Regions from separate parts of the Plantactinospora siamensis genome, predicted to be linked through region 2. Evidence: riboswitches for the same ligand, from Rfam matches in the RefSeq annotation. Region 2 holds a riboswitch; each other region holds the start of a gene.

Region 1 (3,264 bases), on a different contig from region 2:
CCCGCGATCCGCCTGGGCCAGCCAGGGAAAGAGGTTCGACGTGAACTCGATCTCCGGCGCCAGGACCACGGCGCCGGACGGGAGCGCCGACGCGACCGGCGCGAGCAACGCGGACACGGTCGCGTTGAGGGTGACGTCGGCCGCGGACACCCCGATCAGCTCGGCGAAGATGGCCCGGGACCGTTCGCTCGCCGCCCCCCAGCCCTCCCAGGAGGTACGGCCGACCCGCCAGTCGGCCAGGGCCGCCTGCAGCGCGTCCCAGGCCGGTCGGGGCGGCAGGCCGTAGCTCGCCGTGTTGAGCCAGCCCGGTTCCGGCTCCCAGAGCCGCTGCGCCTCGGCCAGATCCATGCCGGCCACCCTATGCCGGCCGGGACCCGGGTCCCTGCGGCCCCGGCCCGCAGGCCGGCCGGACCGCGCCGATTTGGCCCGGACATGCCGGACGCCCGGCCGAACCGGCCGGGCGTCCGCGTGGTGCCGTGGAGCTGTCGATCAGAGGCTGAGCCGCTGACCCGGGAAGATCAGGTTGGGGTTGCCACCGACCGTCCGCTTGTTCTCCTCGTACAGCGCGTGCCAGCCACCGGAGACGCGCTGCACCTCGGCGATGGTGGACAGCGTGTCGCCCGGCTTGACGACGTACGCACCGGTGGCCGCGGCCCGGCGCGCGGTGGTCCCGGCCGGGGCGCTGTGCCGGGTGGTGCTCTTCGGCGCGTGCCGCACGGTGCTCTTCGGCGCGTGCCGCACGGTGCCGCGCGAGGCTGCCCGCTCCGACCGGTGGTCCGACGAGGAGCCGGAGCTCGACGACTTCGAGCTGTAGTGCTTGGTCGAGCCGCCCTTCTTGCCACACACCGGCCAGGCGCCGATGCCCTGGCCGCGAAGCACCTTCTCGGCCACCGCGATCTGCTCGCCGCGGGAGGCCAGGTCGGCGCGCGAGGCGTACTTGGTCCCGCCGTAACCGGCCCAGGTGCCCTTGGTGAACTGCAGGCCGCCGTAGAAGCCGTTGCCGGTGTTGATGTGCCAGTTGCCACCGGACTCGCACTGTGCGATGGCGTCCCAGTTGACGCTGGCGCTCGCCGGAGCGGCCGGGCCGAACAGCGCCGCGACGCCGGTGACGGCGCCGACGGCCAGCGTGCCGACGGCGACCCGACGGGCGGTGACCCGGCGGTGCCGGGCGGTGTACTGCGTTGCCATGTGGTTGCCCTCCACGCCGACGAGGTGAGCTGTCGGGTTCGGGCCGAGTTGCCCGGCCGCCGTTGGCGGCTTCACCCCGAGGTGACGTGCACCGAGGAACGTTGGGTCCCCCGCTCCATGCCCCTTGACTGGGTCCCGACGGCCGGCGGCATGGATTAGGCGTTACCGACCTCGGTGCCCGCGATTGCGGACCTCAGCGACGTTAGGCGGCGTTTCTCGCCGCCGCCCACTGATTGTGGACTTACTCACCAGTCAGCACTCAACGCTGCTATTCTGCCTGGTTGGCCGGTGTACCCCGACTTTCGGGCGAGGTGTGGCTGGTCTTCAGCCCGCGGCGAACGCGGCCGGTTCCGGGTCGCGGCCCGGCCGGCGTACCGGTCGAATGGGGTGATGGAGCAGACACGAGCCGGGGCCGCGGCGGGGCGGGCGGCGTACGACGGCATCGCGGACTGGTACGAGCATGAGTTCCTGACCGCACAGCGGGCCGCCGGGGACCCGCTGGGGATCCGGACGGCGCTGGCCGGGCTGCTGGGCCCGGGCCGCGGCCCCTGCCTGGAGGTGGGCTGCGGCACCGGAGAGTACGCGGCGCAGCTGCGCGGGCTCGGTTGGACGCCGGTCGGCGCGGATCTGTCGGCCGGCATGCTCCAGCACGCCCGGGACCGGCTGCCCGCCGTCCGCGCCGACGCGGCGCGGCTGCCGTTCCGGGACGGCTCGCTGCCGGCCGTGACCGCCGTGATGGCGCACACCGACATGCCCCGGTACCCGGACGTGCTCCGCGAGGTGGCCCGGGTGCTGGCGCCGGGCGGCGTGTTCGTGCACGTGGGCGTGCATCCGTGCTTCTGCGGCGGGTTCGCCGACCGGACCGACCCGGCGGCCGTGGTCATCCGGCCGGGCTATCTGGACGGTCACTGGACGATGGAGTCGTGGAGTTCGCAGGGGCTGCGGGACAAGGTCGGCGCCAGCCACTGGCCGCTGCCGGAGCTGCTGCACGGCGTCCTGGCCGCCGGGCTGACCCTCGACCGGTTCGCCGAGGGCGGGTCACCCGTGCCCACCATGCTCGCGTTCCGGGCCCGGAGGCCGGCCTGAGACCGCCCGGCCGGCGGCGGCGATCCGGTGTCCGCCCCGCGCGGGCTGCGGGGCATCCTCGCCGTCCATCTTGGGCGACGGCTCAGCCGGCCTCGCCGGCGAGCGGACCGGCGGACCGGGACGCCGGCGACAGCGGTACGGCCGCCACCTCGTCGGCCAGCTCGGCCTCCCGGCTGATCAGGTCCGGTTCGTCGGTGGGACGGCCGCGCGGCGTGAGCAGCGAGGCCACCGCGCCGATCAGGGCCATGACGATGGCCAGCCAGAACACGATCACCAGTCCGTCGTGGAACGGGCCGGAGATGAGGTGCGGGAAGAACTGCCGCCCGGTGAGCGTGTGCGCGTTCGCCGCCGGCAGCGCGCCGAGCAGCGCGGGGCCGAGCAGCGCGGCCATCGGGTTGTAACCGAGGAACGCGGCGAACAGCGTGCCCACCGGCGGCAGCTGGGCGATCGTGTGCGCCGCCGACGCCGGTACGCCCTGGGCGGTCAGTCCGGAGTCGAGGGTGCCCGGCAGCGACGAGGCGAGTCCGGCCACCATGAGCGAGAAGAACACCCCGATCGACAGCACCATGCCGGCGTTCTGGAACGTCGCGCGCATCCCGGAGGCCGCGCCGCGCAGCCGGGCCGGGACGCTGGACATCACCAGTGAGGTGTTGGGGGCGGAGAACAGCCCACCGCCCAGGCCGTTGAGGAACACCAGGATCGCGAAGACCGGATAGCTGAAGTCGCTGGGGATCAGCAGCAGCCCCGCGAACGACCCGGCCATCACCACCAGGCCGCCGGCCGCGAACAACCGCGCGCCGAACCGGTCGGACAGCGCGCCGGCCAGCGGCCCGGCAACCAGGAAACCGACCGTCAAGGGCAGCAGGTAGATGCCGGCCCACAACGGGGTCTGCTCGTAGTTGTATCCGTGCAGCGGCAGCCAGATGCCCTGCAGCCAGATGATCAGCATGAACTGGAGCCCGCCGCGGGCCACCGAGGCGAGCAGACCGG
Region 2 (3,264 bases):
GCGGCGCCGATGCGGAGCCGGATCGATCTGGTGGTCCCGCCGTCGGTGTCGTCCAGCCTGCTGATCTTCATGACGGCCGTGTCGAGCTTCAAGCCCTGGGGGCGGACCCGCCGGGGCCGCCGGAACGTCCGCGCCGCCGCGCCCGTGCGCCCCGACGCCGCCGGTCCGCCCGCCGAACCCGTGGCGCGAGATCGTGGAGTTCTGTACCGGCCGTAGCCGGTACAGAACTCCACGGCCCGGAAGTCTCCGGCGTGGCCGACCGGGCCCCGCCGCCGGGAACGTGCGGTCAGTAGACCGACAGGTGTACGTGGTTCGTGTGATCGCTGGACGGGTCGCCGTTGCCGCCGCTGTACGCCTTCCAGCCGCTGCTGGGCAGCCAGATCCGCTTGAACCAGATCACGTAGAGCACGGCCAGCCGGTCGGAGTTCTTGATGAAGTACGCCGCGAGGTTGTTGCCGTACGTCTTGTCGGCGCCGCTGGCCACGCCCTCGAAGCCGCCCTTTGCCGCGGCGAAGTCGCAGGCCCGCCCCTTGGGGTGCTCACCGGACCCGCCGTTGCGGTGGCAGGAGACGAAGTGCGTGAAGCCCGCGGCCCTGGCCTCGTTCATCGCGTGCAGGGTGCGCGGGGTGATGCAGCCCGTGGTGGTCGGGTCGTTGACGCTGCACGACTCGGCCGGCCAGGAGCCGTCGGAGTTGCGCGGCGCGGCCTTCGCGACCGCCGTCGAGGTGCCGCCCGGGCTGCCCGTGTCGCCGGTGTCGCCGGACCCGGCGGTGCTCCGGCCGCGTGCGGCGACCGCGAGGGCCTGCTCGGCCTGCTGCTTGCGCTTGCCCATCACGGCGAGCTGGGTGCGCTGCTCGGCGATCTCCTTCTCCACCGCCTGCTTGGCCCGGCTCTCCTGGTCGCGGGTGTCGAGCAGCGCGCGCAGCTGCCTGTCCTCGTTGCTGGCCACGACCTGCAGTCGGGCCGCGGTGTCCAGGAAGCCGTCCGGTGAGTCGGAGTTGAGCAGCGCGGTGACCGGGCCGATCCGGCCGGTGCGGTACGCGGCGCCGGCCAGGTTCCCGACGGTCTGGCTGCGCATCCGCGCCTCGCCGTCGAGGCTGTCCAGGTGGCTGGCCAGCTCCTTCTGCCGCTTGGTCGAGTTGTCGAGCTTGGCCTTGGCGTCCAGGTAGCCGCGCGAGGCGGCGTCGAGCTGCTGTCGGAGGGTGTCGCTGCCGCCCTCGTCGTCGGTGCCGTTCGGCGCGGCCGCCAGCGCGGTGACCGGTCCCGCCGAGGCGGGGAGGGCGGGCACGGCGCACGACAGCGCCGCCCCGAGAAGCGCCGCGATGACGGCGGCGGTGCGTCGAGCAGGTGCCATGAAGCGTCCTTCCGTCAGCCGCCGACCGGGTTAGCTGACGGGTTCGGGACGGAAGATCCCTACCGCATGACGCGGATGCACCCCTGGTACGTGGTTCCCCGGCTCGCGTAGCGCGATTAGGCGGCGGCTTCTCGCAGGCGCCGGTGGGCGCCTACCGGCGAGAGGCCGGGGCCGAGTTTACGGGCGGGCGCGGGAGCGGTCCCGGTGGCCGCCCGGTGCGTCGGGCGGAATGTCCGAAAAGCCGGACCGGTCGGGTGAAAATTAAGGATCTCCTAATCACCAGTCGGTCCGGCCGCAGCCGTCGGGGCGGGCCTCGGGCTCCACCTGCAGCGTGGCGTGATCGATCCGGAACTCCTCGTGCAGCGCCGAGCGCGCCGCGGCCAGCACGTCCCCGAGCTCGGCGCCGGGCCGGACCGTGAGGTGGGCCGAGGCCACCTCCATGCCGGAGGTGAGGGTCCAGACGTGCAGGTCGTGCACGTCGGCCACCCCCGGCACTGCGCACAGCCGGGCCCGCACCGCCGGCACCTCGAGGTGCTCGGGGGCGGCCTGCACCAGGATCCGCACCGCCGCCCGACCCAGCCGCCAGGTGCGGGGCAGGATGAACAGGCCGATGCCCACCGCCACCAGCGGGTCGGTCCACCACCATCCGGTCAGCGCGATCAGGCCGGCGGCCATGATGACCCCCAGCGAGCCGAGCAGGTCGCCGAGCACCTCCAGGTACGCGCCGCGCATGTTGATGCTCTCCTGCGCCCCGGAGCGCAGCAGCGCGAAGGCCACCACGTTGGCAGCCAGGCCGAGCACGGCCACCACCAGCATCGGACCGGTCAGCACCGGGGACGGGTCGGTGAACCGGCGGACCGCCTCGGCCAGCACGTACAGGGCCACGCCGGACAGCAGCACCGCGTTCGCGAGGGCGGCCAGCACCTCCAGCCGGTAGAGGCCGAACGTCCGCTGCTGGTCACTGCCGGACCGCCGCGCCGCGGTGATCGCCGCGAGCGCCATCCCGATCCCGAGCACGTCGGTGAACATGTGGCCCGCGTCGGAGAGCAGCGCCAGCGAGCCGGTGGTGAAGGCCGCGCCGGCCTCGACCAGCATGAGGACGGTGAGCACGCCGACGGCGGCCCACAGCCGTCCCCGGTGTTGGCCCGCGGCGTGCACCGACTGCCCGTGGTCGTGACCCGCGCCCACCCGTCAACCCTCCGTCGTCGTCCGGACCCGTGGCCCAATGTATGCTCACATTGCTATATGTGCAACCGACGGAAAAGGGACGCCCGGCACGGGGGACGTTGCCGTACCCTGACGGCATGGGAACGCTTCTCCGCCTTACCGAGCCGCGCTGATCGCCGGGACCACCGACAGCGCGGCCGCCCCTCGTACCCGAGGGGCTTTTTTGTGCCCAGGACCCGCCCGGGCCGCGCTCCCGCCGATCGACCGCGCCGTGGTGGCCGCGCCCGACCCCGGGCCCGTCGATCGGCAGCAGCGAGAGCGCGAGGAGACCCGATCATGCGCGAGCACGCGCCGGCCACGTCCCACCACCGCGGCGAGCCGGCACCGACGTACGACGTCCGGGCCGTACAGGAGAAGTGGCTGAAGGTCTGGGCGGAGCTCGACCCGTTCCGGCGCCGGGACGACGGCCGCGAGCGGCGCTACCTGGTGGACATGTACCCCTATCCCTCCGGCGACCTGCACATGGGGCATGCCGAGGCGTGGGCGCTGGGCGACGTCATCGCCCGCTGGTGGTTCCAGCGCGGCTACGACGTGCTGCACCCGGTGGGCTGGGACTCGTTCGGGCTGCCGGCCGAGAACGCGGCCATCCGGCGCGGCGAGAACCCGGCCGCGTGGACCGAGGCCAACATCGCCACCCAGGCCGAGTCGTTTCGGCGGTACGCGGTCAGCTTCGACTGGTCGAC
Region 3 (3,264 bases), on a different contig from region 2:
GACCGGTACATGGCCTCGGTGTACCAGGTGCCCTGTGCGGCGAAGCCCTCGTGCTCGATGCCCACCGACTTGGCGTTCACGTACCAGTTGCCGGCGTGCCAGGCCACGTCCTTGGTCTTGACGTGCTGGGCGATCAGCCCGTCGGCCGAGCGGATCGTGTAGTTCCAGCTCACGTACGTCGGATCCTTGATCAGGTCCAGCGTCGTGGCCCAGCTGCCCTCGGTGTCGTGGATGACGATGTAGTCGATCTTCTGCCGGGCCGGCCGGTTCGACAGGTCGTGGTTGCCGTAGTCGCCGGCCGTCGGCCCGTACTGCTCGTACGGCGCCGGCACGTCGATGCAGGCCACGTCCTTCGGGCACTCCAGGCCGTCCGGCCGCGGCTTGGGCGCGCGCAGGCCCAGCCGGTTCAGCCAGGAGCGGACCGGGTCGATCGCGCTCGCGGCCAGCCGCAGGTGGTGACCGTCGTCGGTGGTGCGCTCGGCGCCGGTCCGGATGGTGGCGTACACCTCGTTGGCGAACGCGGCCGCGGCGTCCGCGCTGTCCGCGCCGGAATACCGGGCCACCGCGCCGTACCAGGCCGCCGGGTCGCTCGCGCTCCCCGTCGGTCCGGCCAGTTCCTTCTGGTACGACGCCAGCAGCGCGGCGCCGCCGCGGATGTTGCTGGCCGGGTCGGTACGCAGCGCGCCGGCGCCGGCGCCGGTGAGCTGCTCGGCGGCGTCGACCGTCTGCAGGGACGCGGCCGGTGGCGCGTCGTCGGCCCTGGTCGCGGGCGGCTGGGCCCGCATCGGTCGGGCCGAGTCGCCGCGGGCGTCCTCGGCCGGGCCGTAGTGCCCGGACACCGGCAGCGCCCGGACGTGCGCGGCGTCGGTGAGGTGCATCGGGCCGTATCCGGCCGCGGTGCTCGGGGCGCCGGCGTTGGTGTCCCAACGCGACTCCAGGTAGGAGACGCCGAGCAGGACGCTCGCCGGTACGCCGTACTCGGCGGCCGCCGAGGCGTACTCTTGCTGCCGTGAGTCGTCGGATCCGGCGGCGACCGCCGGCGTACCGGTCGGGGCGAGCGACGCCGCGCCGACCAGTGCGGTGCTGAGCAGGATCCTCCTGCTCAGTGCGAGTTGCGGACGGTGCATCGAACCTCCATTGCCTGGCTGTGGGCTCCTGGTCACCCTCGTCCCTGCGGCGCTCGGCGTCAATAGACTCCGATCGGTCGGCAGGCGGCGTAGCTTTTCTTCATTTCCGACACCCTCCGCTACTGACCGTTATACATAACGATGGAACTTGCGCGTCGGCTTGCGCTGGCTCCCGGCGCTTACCTACTCTTGGTCACCGTCGAGCCGGTATCAGATCGTCCAAGGGGGACGGCAACGGCTCACACCGCCGAATCGTTGTATGAACCGGGGACCCACGTCCCAGGGGTGAATCCGCGGAAACGCGGTAGGGCGCCTTCTCTTCCGCCCGAACCCGTCAGCTAACCCGGTAGGCGGGGAAGGGGAGAAGGAGTACCAGCCTCGGTGGCAAGCCATGCCCCGCGGTCGGCTCCGGTACGTCCGGCTCGCGCCGGCGCCGGACCCCGGTCGCGCTCGCGTTGGTCAGTCGTTTCCGTCGCGGTAGCAGCGGTCGCCAGCGTCATGGCGATGCTGATGGGTGCCGCGCCCGCACACGCCGATCCGTCGACGGCGGAGATCGAGAAGCAGATCGACGACGCCTGGAACAAGCTCGAACCCACCATCGAGAAGCACAACGCCGCCAAGCAGGAGCTGGACGCCAAGCGCAAGCAGGCCGACGCGCTGGAGAAGAAGATCCAGCCGCTGCAGCTGCAGGTGGACCTCGCCATGAACAAGGTCGGCGGCTTCGCCGCCGAGGCGTACAAGGGCGACCAGGCCTCGGCCATCAACGCCATCCTCACCACCGGCAGCCCGAACGCGCTGGTGGACCAGCTCGAGCTGCTCGACCACTTCGCCCACCAGCAGCAGCAGGACGTGCAGGCCGCGTCCGACCTGCGGGCCAAGTACGCCGCGCAGAAGGCGCCGCTCGACCTGCTGGTGGCCCAGCTCACCGAGCAGGAAGCCGAGCTGGCGCAGAAGGCCAAGGACATCAACACCGAGATCGACCGGCTGCAGAAGCTGCGGCTCAAGGTGTACGGCAACGGCGGGGGCGGCGTGTTCGCGCCGGCGCCCTGCCCGGCCAAGTACCCGGGTGGCGACGCCGGCAAGGTGGTCAAGTTCGCCTGCAAGCAGATCGGCAAGCCGTACATCTGGGGCGCCGATGGTCCGAGCACGTACGACTGCTCCGGCCTCATGCTGGCGGCCTGGGCGCAGGTCGGGGTGAGCCTGCCGCACAACGCCGCCCAGCAGTACCACTCGATGCGCCACGTCAGCCGGTCCGAGCTGCAACCCGGCGACCTGGTCTTCTACAACGGCCTCGCGCACGTCGGCATGTACGTGGGCAACGACTGGGTGGTGCACGCGCCGCAGAGCGGCGACCACGTCCGGATGAAGAACATCGACAAGGGCAGCATCGTCGGCTACGGCCGGCCGGGCTGACCCACCCCGCTGTCCGCCCGGGCCCCGGGGTCGCGCACGCGACCACCGGGGCCCGGTGTCGTTGCGGGCGCCGGGCTGAAGCGACACGGTCCGGCACGGCGTGATTACCCCCGCCACGCTCGGCGTTTCCGTGGTCCTTCGTACACGCGTTCGATAGAATGATCCCATGGCATCCTGGACCGAGTTCGCCACCGACGAGCCCCAGCTCGCCGCGGCCATCCGTGGCCTCCTCCAGCAGTACGGGCCGGGGCTGGGTTACCTGGCGACCGTGCGCGCCGACGGTGGCCCCCGGGTGCACCCGGTGTCCCCGGTGATCACCGCCGACGGGCTCTACTGCTTCGTCGTCGACTCACCGAAGCGGCGCGACCTCGAACGGGACGGGCGCTACGCGCTGCACTCGTTCCCACCCGAGGACAGCGACGACGAGGCGTACGTGGCCGGTCGGGCCCGGCCGGTCACCGACCGCGCCCGGGTGGCCGAGCTGGCCGGCTCGCTCCGCGCGGCGCCGCACGTGGACTGGCGATTGTTCGAGTTCAGCGTCGACGTGGCCATGGTGGCCCGCCGGGGCCCCGGCGCCGGCTCCCTCGACGGCGCCGGGACGGACCGTCCCGGCGTCCAGGTCTGGCTCGACCCCGCAGCCGCCGCCCAGAGTGAAAGGAAGGGCCCCCTGTTATCGCTTTCTGCATAGGAAGGGCCCCTTCTTAACGCCAACCGGCGCCGGCCC

Evidence for each region. A riboswitch is a leader RNA that binds a small molecule or an ion and turns the genes downstream of it on or off. The one in region 2 is predicted to bind cyclic di-AMP.
Region 1: it holds a riboswitch for cyclic di-AMP, as region 2 does, so the genes downstream of both, ACFFHU_RS21605 (transglycosylase family protein) here and ACFFHU_RS20250 (coiled-coil domain-containing protein) in region 2, are expected to answer to the same signal.
Region 3: it holds a riboswitch for cyclic di-AMP, as region 2 does, so the genes downstream of both, ACFFHU_RS03365 (C40 family peptidase) here and ACFFHU_RS20250 (coiled-coil domain-containing protein) in region 2, are expected to answer to the same signal.

What each region holds. Positions count from the first base shown of each region.
Region 1 is NZ_JBHLUE010000017.1:237,059-240,322, reverse strand. It holds gene ACFFHU_RS21610 (aminotransferase class V-fold PLP-dependent enzyme) at 1-348, opposite strand, end outside; gene ACFFHU_RS21605 (transglycosylase family protein) at 490-1,188, opposite strand; cyclic di-AMP (ydaO/yuaA leader) riboswitch at 1,189-1,360, opposite strand; gene ACFFHU_RS21600 (class I SAM-dependent methyltransferase) at 1,579-2,274, shown strand; gene ACFFHU_RS21595 (MFS transporter) at 2,357-3,264, opposite strand, start outside.
Region 2 is NZ_JBHLUE010000016.1:626,708-629,971, reverse strand. It holds gene ACFFHU_RS20255 (hypothetical protein) at 1-216, shown strand, start outside; gene ACFFHU_RS20250 (coiled-coil domain-containing protein) at 287-1,354, opposite strand; cyclic di-AMP (ydaO/yuaA leader) riboswitch at 1,358-1,487, opposite strand; gene ACFFHU_RS20245 (cation diffusion facilitator family transporter) at 1,631-2,542, opposite strand; gene ACFFHU_RS20240 (leucine--tRNA ligase) at 2,858-3,264, shown strand, end outside.
Region 3 is NZ_JBHLUE010000002.1:396,686-399,949, forward strand. It holds gene ACFFHU_RS03360 (N-acetylmuramoyl-L-alanine amidase) at 1-1,127, opposite strand, end outside; cyclic di-AMP (ydaO/yuaA leader) riboswitch at 1,363-1,495, shown strand; gene ACFFHU_RS03365 (C40 family peptidase) at 1,632-2,540, shown strand; gene ACFFHU_RS03370 (pyridoxamine 5'-phosphate oxidase family protein) at 2,707-3,228, shown strand.